2 regions of the Peribacillus sp. B-H-3 genome follow, and region 2 is predicted to be linked to the other one. Evidence: riboswitches for the same ligand, from Rfam matches in the RefSeq annotation. Region 2 holds a riboswitch; the other holds the start of a gene.
What was found. A riboswitch is a leader RNA that binds a small molecule or an ion and turns the genes downstream of it on or off. The one in region 2 is predicted to bind glycine.

Region 1: another riboswitch for glycine. It lies ahead of ACN6MY_RS01610 (amino acid permease); the one in region 2 lies ahead of gcvT (glycine cleavage system aminomethyltransferase GcvT).

Annotation. Positions count from the first base shown of each region.
Region 1 is NZ_CP183879.1:354,861-364,715, reverse strand. Features, by position in the region: gene ACN6MY_RS01620 (hypothetical protein) at 1-31, shown strand, start outside; gene ACN6MY_RS01615 (amidohydrolase) at 218-1,369, opposite strand; glycine riboswitch at 1,899-1,978, shown strand; gene ACN6MY_RS01610 (amino acid permease) at 2,184-3,530, shown strand; gene ACN6MY_RS01605 (neutral zinc metallopeptidase) at 3,795-4,640, shown strand; gene ACN6MY_RS01600 (MFS transporter) at 4,702-5,877, opposite strand; gene ACN6MY_RS01595 (TrmB family transcriptional regulator) at 6,005-6,763, opposite strand; gene ACN6MY_RS01590 (SDR family NAD(P)-dependent oxidoreductase) at 6,957-7,721, shown strand; gene ACN6MY_RS01585 (ArsR/SmtB family transcription factor) at 7,745-8,050, shown strand; partial or broken gene ACN6MY_RS01580 (NAD(P)H-dependent oxidoreductase) at 8,113-8,479, opposite strand; gene htpG (molecular chaperone HtpG) at 8,837-9,855, shown strand, end outside.
Region 2 is NZ_CP183879.1:3,547,782-3,557,636, reverse strand. Features, by position in the region: gene ACN6MY_RS17640 (YqhG family protein) at 1-663, opposite strand, end outside; gene ACN6MY_RS17635 (DEAD/DEAH box helicase) at 641-2,329, opposite strand; glycine riboswitch at 2,601-2,689, shown strand; gene gcvT (glycine cleavage system aminomethyltransferase GcvT) at 2,889-3,995, shown strand; partial or broken gene gcvPA (aminomethyl-transferring glycine dehydrogenase subunit GcvPA) at 4,013-5,358, shown strand; gene gcvPB (aminomethyl-transferring glycine dehydrogenase subunit GcvPB) at 5,351-6,811, shown strand; gene ACN6MY_RS17615 (transposase) at 6,931-7,494, shown strand; gene ACN6MY_RS17610 (IS3 family transposase) at 7,458-8,324, shown strand; gene ACN6MY_RS17605 (NUDIX hydrolase) at 8,528-8,959, shown strand; gene ACN6MY_RS17600 (rhodanese-like domain-containing protein) at 9,084-9,464, opposite strand; gene ACN6MY_RS17595 (lipoate--protein ligase family protein) at 9,654-9,855, shown strand, end outside.

The sequences.
Region 1 (9,855 bases), 1.5 Mb from region 2:
CAGACGGCATTTGGATTATGAACGTGTTTGATGAATATTCCTTAACATACATCATTCATAACACAGGATTTTTAGGATCCCCGGACAAAGAAGAGTGATATTCTTATTATGGTTATTCATGCTGGAGAATGGGTTTTTCGCGGAATCAGCCTTGTTGCCTGGCTGTTTCTTTGGTTGTAGGGCAGCAGACAGATCGTCAATTCTGCTGCCCCGATCTTTAGTCTGCCAGACTATGCAGGCGCAAAATTTCGTTAAAGATGTTAATTCCGGTAAATAGCGAATCAATCTCAAAATGCATATCAGGATGATGCAAACCAGGCTGAAGATTGCATCCTAAACCAATCATTGTGGCTTCTAATTCCGGCATTTTCACTTTATAAAAATGGAAGTCATCACCGCCGGGAGTCACGACAGGAGGAGCGGTTCTTGCAGGTCCCAAAATATGCTGTATGGCTTTATCTGCAATGTCCTGCGCTGCTTGGCTTGATTCTGCAGCCACTATTCCATGGTCGCTGGTAACCTCAATATCTGTTTTATAGACTTCTTGTGCATTATGGATGACATCAAGCACACGGTTATGGAGTTTTTCCATAAGTTCATTTGTTTGTGCCCTCATATCAATGGCAAGGGAAGCTTTTCCGGGAATAATATTTGTATTTCTTCCTCCTGAGATAAATCGTGTCACCTTCGCGGAATGCGGAATATTGGGATCAAAATATAGAGAGTGAATCGCATTCATAATATAGGCGCCAATTTCAATGGCGCTTTGTGTGAGATGCGGCCTTGCGCCATGGGCATCTTCTCCATGGATTTCAAACTCGATGGAACGTGTCGCACTGTGCAGAATGGCAGGAGCGGCATAACCTGCTGCAAGCTCCTGTATCGGCCGGAGATGGACTCCATATAAATAATCCGCTTCAGCAACAACTCCCTTTTTAGCTAATTTAAGCGCACCGGCTCCTACCTCTTCTGCAGGCTGGAAAATAAAGCGTACACCTATTTGTTTCTTCAGATGTTCATTATGCTGCAGGCTCCATAAAACTCCTAACACCAGTGTCATATGGGCATCATGTCCGCAGGAGTGATTGGCCTGCATTTTACCCTTTACTTCCTGGTATAGGGCATCCATATCTGCCCGGATGGCAATGATTGGACGGCTGCCGCTGAAATTCCCCATGTCTCCAATCACACCTGTACAGTCGTCAAATGTGGTTAACCTATGGCAGCCTGCATCCTTTAAAATGCCCTCAATATATTCTGTAGTTTTCCATTCTTCCCAGCTAAGCTCCGGGTTTTTATGAAGATGGCTGAAAGTTTCATATATTTTCTTTTTAAATATATTTGTTAAAGGCTGTGATTGTGAGTTCAAATGTTCCATCCCTTTCTTTACTTGCTGTCATACTTATTATGTATTAACTCTTTTGAGCGATATGAAGAAGAATTGAATGTAATGGGGAAAAGGGTACAGGCCCGTTATCGAGTATGGATTTTTAGGAATTTAGACAGAGCCTTACAAAAGAAATAATTTTTAGAACACTATAATTATACATATTAGTGAATGATCTGCTTTGTTTCAATATGAATCAATGAAGAAAACAATTTTTTGAAAGTATGGCGGGCGTTATATCAGCGACGGTGCGCCTGGGAAAAAATTTTAGCCTCAGTGAAAAACGCCAGGAACTTTCTTACCTTACATAATTTCTCCAGAACATGAAAGCCTTAAACCGGGGTTATTTTTCCAAACTGTTAGGGTTAATTTGCACGGATGGCTATTCTTTGCATGCATTTTCTATTAAATCCAGCTAATTATCCTTGTTCTGTCTGACAAATATTGATAGAATGTGAAATTATAATTAAATAGTTAACAAGCTATGATTGCTGGGGATCAGACTTTAGCAGGAGCAGTTTCTGGAGAGACCGCACATTATTGCGGCGCCGAAGGGTTCACTATCTCAGGCAAAAGAACAGAAGTTTAATAAAGCGTAAATTTTTTATTTTCTTAAAGATAATAAAAAAAACATTTATTATTCTGTGGTATGAGATTGGAGAACTCCAGTCTCTTTTTTTATTGGCATTGCATGGTTGATTTTTGTGCTTTGCTGATTGGAATGGCGTTATAAAGGAGAGCAGCAGGCACGTTTAAAAGAGGTTTTTTTAACTAAATATGAGCGGGGGAATGCAGCATGGAACAGCAGGAGTTAAAGAGAGATCTGAAAAATAGGCATGTACAGCTGATTGCGATTGGCGGCACAATCGGGACCGGTTTATTTCTTGGCTCAGGAAAAGCGATACAATTAGCTGGCCCTTCAATCGTACTGGCCTATCTCATCGTAGGGGTCGCTTTGTTTTTCGTTATGAGGGCACTGGGAGAACTGCTTCTGTCTAATGCCGGATATCAGTCCTTTACGGATTTTGCCGAAGAGTATATTGGCCCGTGGGCTGGCTTTGTGACAGGATGGACCTATTGGTTTTGCTGGATCATGACTGCTATGGCTGACATGATAGCGGTTGGCGTATATGTACAATACTGGTTTCATATTCCGCAGTGGGTTCCTGCTGTCGTCTGTTTAGTCATTTTATTGGGGCTGAATTTGTTGACTGTTAAGCTGTTTGGAGAATTGGAATTTTGGTTTGCCTTAATCAAGGTGATTACCATTCTTGCTTTAATTCTTATCGGGATCGCTTTGCTTATTATTGGGTTCAAAACAGATGCAGGAACGGTTTCCGCGGGAAATCTATGGAATTTTGGAGGGATATTTCCGCATGGGATATCCGGATTCCTGCTTTCCTTTCAGATGGCCGTGTTTGCGTTTGTGGGGGTCGAATTAATTGGTGTTTCTGCAGCAGAAACAGCAGATCCTAAAAAGAATATTCCGTCAGCCATTAACAAAATTCCGCTGAGAATTCTCTTTTTCTATGTGGGAGCATTAATCATCCTTTTATGCATCAATCCGTGGAACCAATTGTCTGCAGACAATAGCCCTTTTGTAAAAACGTTCAGTTTAGTGGGCATTCCCGTTGCCGCGGGAATTATTAATTTCGTGGTATTAACCTCCGCGGCCTCGGCCTTTAACAGCGGATTGTTTTCAACGAGCAGGATTTTATATAATTTAAGCCGGCATAACGCCGGTCCTGCTAAACTGGCTAAATTGAATAAAAACCATGTGCCCAGCCGCGCTCTATATACTTCAGCAGCTGTTCTCTCTGTTGGGGCCATATTGAGCAAGCTTATACCTGGCGAAGCCTTTGGCATTGTGACAACTATTAGTGCCATCTGCTTCATTTGGGTGTGGAGCATCATTTTGATTTCTCATATAAGATACAGCAGAAAACGTCCGGATTTAAGAAAGAAATCAAGCTTTAAAGCACCCTTTACTCCTTTTATTAATTACATTGTTCTACTATTGTTTATTTGCATTTTAATCATCATGCTGTTTGCTGAAGCAACCCGCCTGCCTGTATTGCTGACGCCTTTATGGTTTGTGTTCTTAATTATCGTGTATTTATCTAGAGCAGCTGGCAAAAAGTAACCCGGGGAGATGGCACACTCCCAAAAGAAAAAGCTGAACCAGAAGGAGCTCTCTTCCTAAGGTTCAGCTTTTTGCAGGTTGTAATGAATTTTTTTATGGCGAATTGGCAGGGAATCCTGACGGGCAACGGGCAGGGACAAAGCCTTAAATAAAAGAATTTTCTACGAAAGCTAAATAAACTGGTTAATCGCGGGTATAACACTAAGGGAAGATGAGCAATTTTTTTATTCGTTTATTGTGAATCGTGTAAGAGGAGGAAATATCATGAAATGGAAAGGGAGACGAGAAAGCTCCAACGTTGAGGATAGAAGAGGGATGGGCAGCAAAACGCTTGTTGGAGGCGGGATTGGCGGAATTGTCATTTTGCTTCTTGTGACCTTGCTTGGGGGGAATCCAAGTGATCTTTTAAATAGCATGATGAATGCTCCAGAATCCGGGACAAATGCACCGTATGAGGAAAGTGCACAGGAGAAGGAGCTTTCACAGTTCGTATCTGTTGTTCTTGCAGATACAGAGGATGTCTGGACAGATGTATTCAAGAAAGAAGGCCTTACCTATAAAAAGCCAACACTTGTGCTGTATTCCGGCAGTGTTGATTCTGCTTGCGGTACAGCCGGATCAGCGGTAGGACCTTTTTATTGTCCGGGTGATCAGAAGCTGTATATTGATCTCAGTTTTTATGAGGAATTGAAGCAGAAGTTCAAGGCTCCCGGTGATTTTGCCATGGCATATGTAATTGCCCACGAGGTGGGGCATCATGTCCAGACCCTGCTCGGAACAACAGAAAAGGAAATGCCGAATAGGCAGCAGGTCAGCCAAAACGAGTATAATAAATATTCAGTTCGGCTTGAATTGCAGGCAGATTACCTGGCCGGTGTCTGGGCCAGCCATGCAAAGGATATGAATTTGCTGGAAAAGGGCGATCTTGAAGAAGCTTTAAACGCAGCGAATGCGGTCGGTGATGATAATATTCAAAAAAAGGCTCAAGGCTATGCGGTGCCGGAGAGCTTTACACACGGAACATCCGAACAAAGGAAGCGCTGGTTTAATAAAGGCTTCCAATCTGGCACGATAGAAGGCGGAGATACGTTTTCTGCTAAAAATCTGTGACACATGAAAAAAGCTGTCCCGAAAAGGCTGAAATGAGACCTTTTTAGGACAGCTTTTTTTATTATGAGTGAATATACTTTTCGGCATTTTGAGATTCACTATGCCGTGTAACGGAGAAGATGGAACATAGCAAAGCGATCAATACGAAAACGGCACCGACCCAGGCATTATATATAATCGAGGTATGTTCAATGACAATGCCTCCAATGAAGGATCCCAGCGCAATGCCGAGATGGCTGGCGGTCGTGTTCAAGCTTAACAGGATGTCTGAATTATGCGGTGCCATTTGGATAATAAAATTGTTTTGGGCAGGCGAAATTGCCCAGCTCAAAGCGCTCCATAAGATAATAACTGCGGTGAACAGATATATGGGCCACTCGACACTAAACGGAATCAAGAGCATCATCACGAAGAATAAAGTAATAATGGTTAAAATGGATTTCTTTGAACCCCACTTATCAGAGCTGAAGCCCCCGATTCCGCCTCCCGCAACAGCCGCAATTCCAAAGACAAGATACATAGCTGTGACCATTGCGGTATTCAGATGCAGGGCGGTGCGCAAGAATGGAGTTAAATAGGCATATAAAGTCAGGTGTCCGGCTAATAAAAACCCTGATGAAAGCTGGGTAGCGACAATTTTAGCTTCTTTTAATGAACGAAGCTGCACGCGCAGGGAGATGACTGGAGGCGGTGCGGCCTTTTCAAGCATGACCTGAACACCAATCATGATGACAGCAGTCAGCACGGCAATAAGAATGAAAACCGCACGCCAGCCATAGGCATTACCCACTAAAATGCCAATCGGTATTCCTAAAACCAGGGAAGCGCTGATTCCCATGAAAATAGTGCCGATTGCCCGCCCTTTGAATTCCGGTGCCACCATGCGGGATGCCATTGTGGTCGAAAGGACAACTAAAAAGGACCCGCTCATGGCAGCGACAATCCGCCCTGTAAAGAGCATTCCGTAATTGACGCTAAAGGCAGACAAAATGTTGCTGAGAAAAAAGGCAAATAAAGTCCATAAATATGTTTTCTTCCGCTCAAACCTAGCTGTTGCATTCAAAAGAATAGGGGCGGATAGAGCAAAGAAGACAGAATATATCGTAATAAGATTGCCCGCTGTACTTACAGAAATCCCTAGGTCCTTTGAAATGATATCTAAAATCCCGCCGATAATGAGCTCCACGGTTCCAATTACGAAGCACGAAACGGCAAGAATATAAATTTTTGGATTCACATTATATCCTCCTTTTGAAAAGTTACTACAGGAATAGTAACCTTTTTCAAAAAGAATAACAAGTGGAAAATAAAAAAGAAGCAAAATGCTCTAAAGAAGAACATTTTTGCTTCTTGATTTTACCTTCTTAGTAGCGCAAACGAGTCAAAAGTTTCTTTGTCACTTCGTCATGGACAAGCTGATCATGGAAACGCTCGGTAATGGTTGTAAGAGCTGCATCATGATAAAAGAAATCTGTAAAAAACTTAACAAAAGGCTGGCTCATGGTTTTGATGGCTTTCCATTGATCATGTTCGATACCAGCAAAGACGGCATCCTGCTGATCAATTACAAGCAGGTGGGATTTCTCCAGCCGCTCATGCTCATCTAATGGCACAAGCGTATGAACACGGGATAATGAGGTTTCAATATTCCCGATGGTGAGAATTTCGACCTCGAGACCTTCTCGTTCCTTCTGCTCCAGGATAGGGAGATAAGGAACCAGATTTTCACTCCAGGATGACATGAGAATAGAGGTATGTGCCTGCTGGAGCATCGTTTCAATTTGAGCGAAAATTGTAGAGCGGGCTTTTAAGCTCCAAACACGGTCATCTGTATAAGAACGCTGGATTTTCTTCTGCTTTAGCGATTCAACACTTTGTTCAAACTCATAGGTTAATTTTTTTATTACTGCTTCAAGCGGGACAGCGTAGTACAGCTTCTTCTTTTCAGAAACGGTATTCATGATCAGTCCTTTATCAATCATTCGATTCAGCACTTCATATACCTTAGCCTTTGGCACCTGTGAATGTGTGACAATGGCGGTTGCATCCATAGATTCCTGACTCGACAAAAGAGTTTCATATACTTGGCTTTCATATTGGGAATAGCCGAATTTCTGTAACATATTGCCCTCCTGACCAAAAATGGGACCTTTTTCTATCATCTAAGTATTATACTATCAGAATTCAGAAACAAGAAATATCTGCAGATGAAGGCAGCGTGAAAAGGAACCAGGTTGACTTAAAAGGATATTTCACTTATTATATGTTTAAACGTTTGAACATACGAACTAATATAAATAGATGGAGGGATTTAATATGACGAAAACAGCACTTATTACAGGGGCAACAAGCGGTTTGGGCTATGACTTTGTACAATTGTTTGCAAAAGATGGATATAATCTTGTGTTAGTCGCAAGAAACAGCCAAAGGCTTCAGGAAATCAAAAAATCCCTTCCTAAAATAGAAGTGACGGTCATTGCTAAAGATTTAAGTGTGCCCGGTGCGGCAAAAGAGGTATTTGAGGAAACGGAAAGGAAGGGAATTGCGATTGATGTTTTGGTCAATAATGCGGGATTTGGCTTGATGGGCAAGTTCGATGAACTCGATATCCAAAAGCAAATGAACATGATTTCATTAAATATCGCGGCACTGACAGAACTGACACATTACGCATTATCCGGAATGAAGCTGCGGGAAAGCGGCCGAATCCTGAATGTAGCCAGCACAGCTGCCTTCCAGCCGGGGCCGCTGATGGCTGTGTATTATGCGTCAAAGGCTTTTGTGCTTTCTTTTTCAGAAGCACTTTCTGAGGAGCTGGCCGGAAGCCGTGTCACTGTAACAGCCCTCTGTCCGGGTGCAACGAGCACCAACTTCGGGGCTGTTGCAAATGTTGAGGGCACAAAAATGTTCAGCAGGGCAATGGCTTCAGATGACGTGGCTAAAAAAGGATATGCTGCCCTGATGAAAGGAAAACGCGTCATTGTGACTGGCGGATTAAATAAGGCGGGTGCCATTGGCGCTAAATTTATGCCCAGAAGCATGGCAGCAAAAGTCGCCAAGTATGTTGCGGGTGAAAAGTAAGGAAATGAAAGGTGGAGGAAAGTATGGAAACCAAAGCTATTGATGTATTCCGGGCATGTATACCGCTATTTAATGCACTGAGCGACCCGGCAAGGCAGGATATCATCCTTTTGCTGGCAGAGAGGGAGCGCTTAAGCGTAAATGAAATTGCTGAGCAGTCCAATTTATCAAGGCCGGCCATTTCCCATCATTTAAAAATCATGCGGGACAATCATCTTGTTGAAATTGAGCAAAAAGGCACACAGCGATGCTACTCGCTTTCTTTAGACCAAAGCGTGGCACAGCTGAAGCAGCTGATCAGCGTGGTTGAGAGCGAGTGCCTTCTGTAACTAGGCTGATTAAAGGATGTAAAGAAAGGATGAACGGTACCGTTCATCCTCTTGTTTGTTTATTAATAAGCAGCTTGAAGATGCTGTGCCAATTTTTCAGCACTTTCCTGAATTTGTTCATGAGTCAATAGCCGCACACCCTGTGTAAAGAAGGGAGGCAGCATTTTCATGCCTGTGAGGTTGGCTGTCGCCTGAAATGGCTTTGTTAATCATCCATGGTGAATTGATTATACCCTCCTGCTTTATAGGCCTCTTCTGGTCCGCCGGTAGAAATGGCGAGAATTAACTCTTTTCCATGCAATTTGGTTCCTTCTGAGCCGTAAGCCCATCCGTAAGGAGCACAGCATCCTGCCACTCCTTCAGCAGAGAAGGGCTGCTGTACCAGTAAAATGGAAACTGAAAGACGACTCTATCGTGCTGCAGAAGCATTATATAATAAAACATCTACTTTCCCATATGCCAGTACCACAGCGGGCAAAGCTGGACAGGAAAACAGTCATTTCGACGGCTTCCGGATTTAATCAAGAGTATCCATGCTAAACATTTCTTTGGAAGAAACTGCAGACGCGCTAATTTGCCTTTCAGAACGCTTGTTAAAGGAAAAATTGTCGTCAAAATCAAATAAACCTTTTAAGAGGCATTCAGCTGTCCTTTTGCTTTAGATAAGCCGAAAGTAATTTCTAAATATTGACACATTCCGGCAGATATGATATTTAATTAGTGAAATAGGTACTGATTAACTGGCTGGTCCATTCTGCCAGAAGGTTTTGAGAGGGGAAAGAGAAAATGGAAAAAAAGCAATTTAAAGCAGAATCTAAAAGATTGTTAGAAATGATGATCAACTCCATCTATTCAAAACGGGAAGTTTTCTTGAGAGAACTGATTTCAAATGCCAGCGATGCTATCGACAAAATCTATTATAAATCATTAACAGATGATTCCTTAAGCTTCGACCCAGACAGCTATTACATAAAAGTTGCAGCAGATAAGGAAAGCCGCACACTGAAAATTGCGGATTCGGGCATCGGCATGACAAGGGAAGAGCTTGAGAACAATCTGGGGATTATTGCGAAAAGCGGCTCTTTGGCTTTTAAAAGCGAGAATGAACTGAAAGATGGCCATGATATTATCGGCCAGTTCGGAGTCGGGTTTTATGCAGCCTTTATGGTAGCTGATGTAGTTACCGTAATCAGCAGGACCATAGGCAGTGATGAGGCTTATAAGTGGGAATCCACTGGCTCTGACGGCTATACGATTGAGACCTGCACAAAGGACTCTGTGGGTACAGAAATCATTTTAAATATAAAACAAAATACAGAAGACGAAAACTATGATGAATACCTGGACGAGTACAGATTAAAAGAAATCATTAAAAAATACTCTGACTTCATCCGTTATCCTATCAAAATGGACCTAACAGAAAGCAAGCCGAAAGATGGCAGCGAAAATGAATATGAACAAGTTCTGGTGGAGCAGATCATCAACAGCATGGTACCTATTTGGAAAAAGAATAAAAGTGAGCTTACATCTGAGGATTACGAGAAATTTTATTCTGAAAAGCACTATGGCTTCGACAAGCCGCTCAAGCATATTCATATCAATGTGGACGGATCGATCCGATATAATGCCATTTTATTCATCCCGGAAAAAACGCCTTATGACTATTACACAAAGGAATATGAAAAAGGGCTCGAGCTGTATTCCAATGGCGTCCTGATCATGAGCAAATGCAGTGATCTTCTGCCTGATTATTTCAGCTTTGTGAAGGGGATGGCTGATTCAGAGGACTTATCTCTGAATATTTC
Region 2 (9,855 bases):
ATGCTCCAGGAGCTGAAGATCTGCATTCCAGCGGTTTATCGCTTCTTCTGCCCAGGAATGGTCATCACCTTCCACATAGTTTTTCCGGATGAAGGTATCCAGGCGCGACAGCCCGCTTTTATGCTTGATAAGCGGCGAAAGCGTAAAGGAAAAATCCGGAATTTTCGGTGTCATTTTTAAGGAGAGGACTTTATCATGAAATTCATCCAGCACTTCTCCTGAGATTAAATTGAGGGCAACAGATAAGAAGACATCTTTCTTCCTGTCGCACTGATAAGAAACCTTCACATTCAAATTCAGCCAAGGATACAGGGAGTGTTTGGCTGTTCCTTGCTGTGCAATGTCTTCATAAAGCCTGATGAATCCTGCAAGCTCCTTTGTAGAAGCAAAAATCTGGTGAAGACGCGGCGAACCGAAGTGTATCACTTCGCCTTTAAGATCTTCAGGTGCTTTAGCTGAATCCGTAATTAATGTCAGCTTCTGAGGGTTGGGCTCGCCGCCGGTTTTTTCAAGATAGTGCCAATAAAAAGGGCGGTTCATCAGCGCTTTATCCATTTCCACCGTAAGCTGGACAACCAGATGGGAGCTGTGGTCCTCAAGAATTTCACACTGGTTGGACTGGAAGTACTGTTTTAGGAACTCATGGATTTCCTGCTGCTGCAAAGTGATCACCATCCTTCATTTCCTGCGCGAATTTAATAAGCGACGAAAGATTCTCCATTTTTATTTTCATTTCGCCTTCTGTCCGGGATTCCCCGACAACATCCACCAGATATTCCTCTATATTTCCGATATCCAATTTTGTCAGGATATCATCAAGCTCGCCGATCACCTTTTCAAATAAATTGATTTTTTCATACAAAAGCTTCAGGATATGTTCTTCGACTGTATCCTGGGTGGCAAAGTTATAAATTCTTACATCTTCCTTTTGCCCAAGCCTGTGAATCCGGCCGATTCTTTGTTCAAGCCGCATCGGGTTCCACGGGAGGTCAAAATTGATCAGATGATGGCAAAATTGAAGGTTGATTCCTTCGCCGCCTGCTTCTGTTGCAATCAAAACCTGTGTCCGGTTTTGGAAGAGCTCTCGCATCCAATCCTTTTTACCTCGTTTGAAGCCACCCCTGAAGGGAACGGAATTGATGCCATGCTGCTGCAGGTACCACTGCAGATAAAGCTGTGTTGCCCGGTATTCTGTGAAAATGATCACTTTATCATTAATTTTCTGGATCAGCTCTAGTGCCTTCTCAGCCTTGGAGTTCCGTTCTGTTTCATTCACCAGTGTGAATAAATGATCAAGTCTTGCTGAAAATTCCTCTGGAGGATTTTCATATTTTCCTTTCATCTTCTTTAATGTATAAAAAACAGCTTCCCGGCTGCTGCATGCTTCTCTTTGCAGCGTGAGCGACGAAAAGGCACTTCCGGTTTTTTCTCCTGAGTCCGGCTTGAAATTCGTGACTCCATCATATAGGGCACGCTCTGTAGGAGACAGCTCGATGATGATGGTTTCCACAATCCTTTTGGTCCACTCGATGCCGGTATCGGCCCGGCGATTTCGAATCATGACTGTATTTACCAGTTCTTTCAGATGTTCATCATCATTCAGGCTTCTGCCTTTGCCTTTATATTTCTCGGCAAACAGTGCGGCATTGCCCAGGTGGCCCGGCTTCAGCAGGGAAACAAGATGGAAGATTTCCTCCGGTTTATTCTGAATTGGTGTTGCCGTCAGAAGCAGGCAAAACTTCTTCTTCAAATTCTGTGCAAACTCATAGTTTTTAGTTTTATTGTTCTTGAGTTTATGTGCTTCATCAATAATGATCATATCGTATTCCTGCTGAAAGATGATGTCGCGGTGCGGATCTCGCTTTGCCGTATCGATCGAAGACACCACACAATCACAGGCTTCCCACACATAGCTTTTTTTCTGGGCAACTGCAGGAATGTGAAACTTGGTATTCAGTTCAAACGCCCATTGGCTGACAAGGGAAGCGGGTACAAGAATCAGGACTTTTTTGACCAGGCCGCGGATCATGTATTCCTTTAATATAAGCCCTGCTTCAATCGTCTTTCCAAGCCCTACCTCATCGGCAAGGATCGCTTTTCCATTCATTTCTTCCACTACCTGTTTTGCTGCCTCAAGCTGATGGGGCAGCGGGACTAATTGCGGCAGATGCTTTGGCGCCTGCAGACCTTCAAAATCCGGGACAACGAGCTGCCTTTCGATATCTGCGGCCAGTTTATACAAGTCCCAGTTAGCCCATGGCCCGTCTTTCTCAATCTTTTGTAAAAACTCTTCTCCCCAGTCTTGATCGAAGCTTATTTCAATCTTCATGGTCTTGCCCCCTAAGCAGAATGAATAATGTGATATCTATAAAATCGAGCTAAACACGAACATTAGAAGGTAGAAAAATAAAATTAGTAAGTTGTTTGCGTTTTCAAGATAAAAGTTATTGCGGAAAAAACATTCTTAATGGTAGGATGGGAATAGAATTTGAGTTTTACAAATTTTCATACTGGCAGAAAACATAACTGCAGCCTCTGATAAATGATTAGATTGCTGGTTTTCTCATAGTATGTACAATGGGTCTTTAAAATATAAGCGGATGAAGGCATGGGGAGAGACTGCATGGCGCAGCGCCGAAGGAGCAAGCTTAACAGCGAATCTCTCAGGCAAAAGAACTCTTGCTGGACGCAGCTCTGGAGAGAGTCCACGTTACGGGACCACCAAAGGGGAAAGCCTACTAAAGGTAAACTTTCAGGTTTCAGGACAGAGAATTATGCCCAAACAGGGCAGCTCTGTCCTTTTTTATGCCCTTTTTTCTAAGAAAGCTGAAACGTTGTATGAGCCGCAAAAGAAAGATTTTTAATCTTATTTTTAAGGAGGCAGCATTTTGACAGAATTAAAAAGAACACCATTATTCGAAGTGTACCGTGAGAGCGGGGGCAAAACGATTGATTTTGGCGGGTGGGAATTGCCTGTCCAGTTTTCCGGAATAAAGGAAGAGCATGAAACGGTCCGGACCAAAGCGGGGCTATTCGATGTATCTCATATGGGTGAATTTGAAGTGAAGGGACCCGGAAGCATTGAATTTCTTCAGAAGATGCTGACAAATGATATCCTGAAGCTGCAGCCCGGCGGAGCCCAATATACAGCCATGTGCTATGAAAATGGCGGAACTGTTGATGATTTGATCGTTTATAAAAAATCGGATGAAGAATATCTTCTGGTAGTAAATGCTGCTAATATCGATAAAGATTTTGAGTGGCTTCAGGCCAGCTTAATAGAGAATGTTGAATTGACAAATGTTTCTTCTCATTATGCCCAGCTTGCACTTCAGGGCCCGGCAGCGGAAACCGTGCTTCAAAAATTATCTAAAAATACTGATTTGAGTGAAATAGGGTTTTTTAAATTCAAGGATGATGTTGATTTGAACGGAGTCACAGCGCTCGTTTCAAGAACGGGCTATACAGGCGAGGACGGATTTGAAATTTATTGTGAAAGTGAATCCGGGCCAGCTCTTTGGAGAGAGATCCTTGCTGCAGGCAAGGAGGAAGGCATCCTTCCTATTGGCCTTGGAGCCCGGGATACGCTCCGGTTTGAAGCTAATCTTGCTCTTTACGGACAGGAGCTTACGGCTGATATCACTCCGATTGAAGCGGGAATCGGCTTTGCTGTCAAAACCGATAAAGAGGCAGATTTCTACGGGAAATCTGTTTTAAAGAAGCAAAAAGAAGAAGGAGCCCCAAGAAGAAGCGCTGGAATTGAAATGATAGACAGAGGGATTCCGCGCCATGGCTACCCTGTATTTGCCGAGGGAGAGCAGATTGGTGAAATCACTACAGGCACCCAGTCTCCGACACTGAAGAAAAATTTGGGACTTGCCCTATTAAAAAGGGAGTTCACTGAAATTGGCACAGAAGTGGAAGTCGAAATAAGATCAAAAAGATTAAAAGCTAAAGTCATAGCAACACCTTTTTATAAAAAACCGAGAAAATAGAGGGGAATGAATGTTACATGACGCATCGCTATTTGCCGATGACAGAGCAAGACAAAAAAGAAATGCTGGCTGAAATCGGTGTTTCAGCCGTTGATGAGCTTTTCAGCGACATACCGGAAAAAGTCCGTTTCCAGGGTGAATATAACATCAAACCGGCCAAAGCCGAATCATCTCTCATTAAAGAGCTTTCAAGAATGGCTTCGAAAAATGCCGACACAAAAAGCTATGCATCTTTTCTTGGTGCAGGTGTTTATGATCATTATGCTCCTATTATTGTTGATCATGTCATTTCACGTTCAGAGTTTTATACAGCATATACACCATACCAGCCAGAAATCTCGCAGGGTGAGCTGCAGGCGATTTTTGAGTTCCAGACTATGATCTGTGAGTTGACTGGGATGGATGTTGCCAATTCCTCCATGTATGACGGAGGCACGTCCCTTGCTGAAGCGGCCATGTTAAGCACCGGGCATACCAAAAGAAAGAAAATCCTGCTTTCCAGCGCTGTGCACCCTGAATCCAGGGAAGTCGTCAAATCATACGCAAAAGGCCAGAATGTGGAGGTCATTGAAATTCCTTTCAGTGACGGAATTACCGACCTTGAGGCATTAAAAGAGCAGATGGCAGATGATATTGCAGGGGTTATCGTCCAGTATCCGAATTTCTTCGGCCGTATTGAACCGCTGAAAGAAATAGAAGAAATTGTTCATTCTGTGAAATCCATGTTTATTGTTTCATCGAATCCGCTTGCACTCGGGGCATTGACGCCTCCAGGCAAATTCGGGGCCGATATCGTTGCCGGCGATGCCCAGCCATTCGGGATCCCTCAGGCTTTTGGTGGTCCTCACTGCGGCTATTTTGCCGTAACGAATAAATTAATGCGCAAGGTTCCAGGGCGTCTTGTCGGCCAGACAGTGGACGAAGACGGAAAACGCGGATTTGTGCTTACCTTGCAAGCGAGAGAACAGCATATCAGGAGAGACAAGGCAACATCCAACATTTGCTCGAACCAGGCCTTGAATGCCCTTGCCGCTTCAGTAGCCATGACAGCACTTGGCAAAAAAGGCGCGAAGGAAATTGCTGTGCAAAATATCCAAAAAGCCTTTTATGCGAAGAAGGCACTGAAGGAGAGGGGTCTGGAAGTTATTTTTGATGGCCCGTCATTTAATGAATTTGTCGTTAAACTTCCTGCATCTTATGAAGAAATCAATCAAAATTTATTTGAAAAAGGCATCATCGGCGGTTTCGATTTGGGCCGGATTATCCTGATTTAAAAGATCACATGCTTGTAGCGGTCACAGAATTAAGGACGAAAGAGGAAATTGACGCTTTTGCCAAAGAACTGGGGGAGAGCCATGAATAACCAAGATCAGCCATTAATTTTTGAATTAAGTAAACCAGGAAGAATTGGCTATAGCCTGCCTGAAATGGATATTGAAGAAGCAAAGCTTGAAGACTTGCTTCCTGAAGGATATCTAAGGGAAGAAGAAGCAGAGCTTCCTGAAGTTTCAGAGCTCGACATCATGCGCCATTATACAGCTCTGTCCCACAGGAATCATGGTGTTGATTCAGGTTTTTATCCGCTCGGTTCATGTACAATGAAGTATAATCCGAAAATCAATGAACAGGCAGCCCGCATCTCAGGCTTTGCCCATATCCATCCGCTTCAGGATGAAGGCACCGTCCAGGGAGCGCTTGAACTGATGTATGACCTGCAGGAGCATCTTATTGAAATCACTGGCATGGATCAGGTAACCCTGCAGCCTGCAGCTGGTGCTCACGGGGAATGGACAGGTTTGATGATGATCCGTGCTTTCCATGAGGCAAATGGAGATCATGGGCGTACAAAGGTAATCGTCCCGGATTCTGCGCATGGAACAAACCCTGCTTCAGCAACAGTAGCTGGCTTTGAGACGGTCACTGTAAAATCCGATGAAAATGGACTGGTCGATCTTGAGGATTTAAGAAGGGTTACTGGTCCTGATACAGCAGCATTGATGCTCACCAACCCAAATACACTGGGCTTATTTGAAGAAAATATTCTTGAAATGGCTGCGGTTATCCATGAAGCAGGTGGAAAGCTGTATTATGACGGAGCCAACTTGAATGCGGTACTGTCTAAGGCACGCCCTGGCGACATGGGATTTGACGTGGTGCATTTAAATCTGCACAAAACATTTACAGGCCCTCATGGCGGCGGCGGACCCGGCTCAGGCCCGGTTGGTGTGAAAAGCGACCTTATTCCGTTCTTGCCAAAGCCGCTGGTTGTAAAGAAAGACGGAGCGTACGGCTTTGATCATGACCGCCCACAATCGATCGGCCGTGTAAAGCCTTATTACGGCAACTTTGGAATCAATGTCAGGGCATATACGTATATCCGTTCAATGGGGCCGGATGGACTCAAGGCCGTAACGGAAAATGCAGTCATTAATGCGAATTACATGATGCGCAGGCTGGCACCGTACTATGACCTGCCGTTTGACAGGCATTGCAAGCATGAATTTGTCATCAGCGGAAGGCGCCAGAAAAAGCTGGGAGTACGGACCCTTGATATTGCAAAAAGGCTGCTTGATTTTGGATACCATCCGCCAACCATCTACTTCCCATTGAATGTGGAAGAATGCATGATGATTGAACCGACGGAAACAGAATCCAAGGAAACTCTTGATGCATTTATTGATGCGATGATCCAGATAGCTAAGGAAACAGAGGAAAACCCTGAAATCGTGCAGGAAGCCCCGCATACAACCGTCATTAAACGGCTGGATGAAACACTCGCTGCCAGAAAGCCGGTCCTCAGGTATTTAAAGCAATAAGGCAAGGCAGCATAAAATCTTTTTGATCTATTGATAGGCCTAACTACAAAGAAGCCGTACTTATTGGTACCGACCCCCGAAAGTTAGAGTGAAAAAATCGAACTTTCGGGGGTGTTTTTATGGCTAAATATAGTGAAGAATTTAAAATAAAGCTTGTCACCGAGTATTTAGATGGAAATCTTGGCTATAAATCATTGGCAAAAAAATATAATATGGGCAGCCAGACACCAATCGTGGAATGGGTAAAAGTCTATAAATCTCAGGGGATGGAAGGATTAAAACGAAGAAAGACGAAGAAGGAGTATTCTGTTCAATTTAAATTAGATACGATACAATTTATGTTACGTACAGGTACTTCTTATTTAGAAACTGCTGTTCAATTCAATTTGAACCACCCTTCCTTGACTAGACGCTGGATGAAAACATTTCAAGAACAGGGAGTAGAAGGCCTGAAACTAAAATCAAAGGGGCGGCCTTCTATGTCTAAGAAACCCAATAATCAGAAGAAAAAAGAAGAAAAAAAGGGAACACGAGAAGAAGAGTTAGAACGTGAGAATGAACTACTAAGACTGGAGAATGCGTATCTAAAAAAGCTAAAAGCTTTTCGCGAGAATCCGAACGCCTTTCACGAAAAGCACAAACTAAGATGGCATTCGAACTTAAAGAAGAAGGATTTCGATTAAAAGATATTCTCTTTGTTGTAGGAATTCCAGAAGCAACTTATCACTATCATGTGAAAAGTTTTGGTAAAGAAGACCCGGATATAAAATTAAAAGAACTCATTGCACACCTATTTAAAAAGTTTTATGAACGCTACGGTTATAAACGTATTTCTACGGAATTAAAGAAACTAGGACACCTTGTCAATCATAAAAAAGTCTATCGTATTATGCGGGAGCTAGGATTAAAATGTGTGAAATTCATGCGAAAATCTCGTACTTATAATTCCTATAAGGGGACGATTGGAAAGGTAGCGAAAAATCGATTATCTCGCCGTTTTAGCACACCTGTCCCTCTTCAAAAATTAGTAACCGATATTACAGAATTCAAATGTCTAGGCGGAGAGAAATTATATGTAAATCCGATTCTTGACCTTTATAACGGAGAAATTGTTGCGTTTGAAATAGGGAAACGTCCAACGTTAGATCTTGTCATGAAACCTTTGAAAGAAACATTAGAGGTACTAAAGAATCATGCGACCTATCGCACCACGATCCATTCCGATCAAGGCTGGCACTATCAACACAACAAATGGGTGAGGACGTTAAAAGAGAATAAAATATTTCAAAGTATGTCACGTAAAGCAACCTGCGCAGACAACGCTTCGATGGAGAATTTCTTTGGCATTTTAAAGCAAGAAATGTATTATGGGGAAAAACTAGTAAGTTATGAAGAATTAAAAAGTGGAATAGAAGAATATATCCACTGGTATAACAATGAACGATCAAAAACAAAATTAGCTGGATTGAGTCCAGTCGAATACCGAACTCAATCTAGCCAATCAGCTGCATAATAAAACTCTAACTTTTGGGGGTAACCACCATTCCATGTTTTTGGAATAAGTACGGCTTTTTCATGATTGGCCACACAACGGCTAGCAAGGTGATTGTTGAAAGAGCCTGTTCAGCAAATGCGACTTATGATATTCTTTATTTATCAAAATTTTCCAAATGATTAGCTTTTCCGTTAAAGAACATAAAGAAATGGGGTATTCAATTGGTACAGAGCACACAAAATATTTACTCACCTCCAAAACATATAGTTTCAGCAGCGACTATTGTATTGAATGAACAAAAGGAAATTCTATTAATAAAGGGACCTAGAAGAGGCTGGGAAATGCCAGGCGGACAAGTTGAAGAAGGAGAATCTTTGAAAGAGGCTGCAATAAGGGAAACAAAGGAAGAGACAGGTATTGATATTGAGGTCTTAAAATTTTGTGGAATATACCAAAATGTGAACTCTTCCATATGCAATACGCTGTTTTTAGCTAAGCCGGTTGGAGGCAAATTAACGACTTCACCAGAAAGTTTGGAAGTAAGGTTCTATCCTGTTGAGCAAGCATTAGAAATGGTCACTTGGAAGAATTTCAGAGAAAGAATTGAATACTGTCTGAATGAAGACACACACCCTTTCTATATTGAATTTTAACGGTTTTATATTTAATTATATAGGGATTAACCTTTAAAGATTTAGGGACAAAACAAGAATCCATTGCTGATGGATTCCTGTTTCGTTCATATTTATAGAAGTGCTGAATGTTCAGCAGGCGTTATTAATTGTTTGACTTAATTTTTCCGCTCCACTGCTTGAAGCCGCCTTTTAAATGATACAGCTCTTTGTAGCCTTTTTTGTGAAGCAGCTGTGCAGCCCTTGCGCTTCTTAGGCCGCTCTGGCAATAGAGATATACCGGCTTGTCCGGACGAAGCTCTTTAAGGCGGGGCTTCATTTGGGTAAGCGGAATATTTCTTGCACCCAGTATATGCCCGTTATCATATTCGCTTGTTTCGCGGACATCAATCAGCTGTGCCTTTCGGTATCCGGCGACGAATTCATCCTGGCTGAGCGTTTTTACAATACGGCGCTGATTGAACCAGTTGAATGCTGAATAAACAATAACGGCAGCAGCGATGACGATTAATATGTATAATCCCATGAAAAATTCTCCTTTCTGACTAAATCCAACTTGCAGACACCACTTATTATATAATTACAGCGCACGATAATCAAAAGATTTTTCCAGTGTTTATCATTATCCTGCGATAAAGCTATTTCCTTTTTATTAAGTGCCAATTTTGTTAAACTACAATTGGATAGAAATACTAAGCAGTGAAGAGGGTTATATATGAATAAGGAAACTTGGGCCTTTATTGATTCCGGGAATTGCTCCCCATCCTTTAATATGGCCATGGATGAAGCACTATTAAACTGGCACAGTGCCGGGAAGATACCGCCGATTATCCGGTTTTATGGCTGGGATCCTGCCACTCTTTCCATCGGATATTTCCAAAAAGCAGAAAAAGAAATTAATCTTGAAGAAGTCAAAA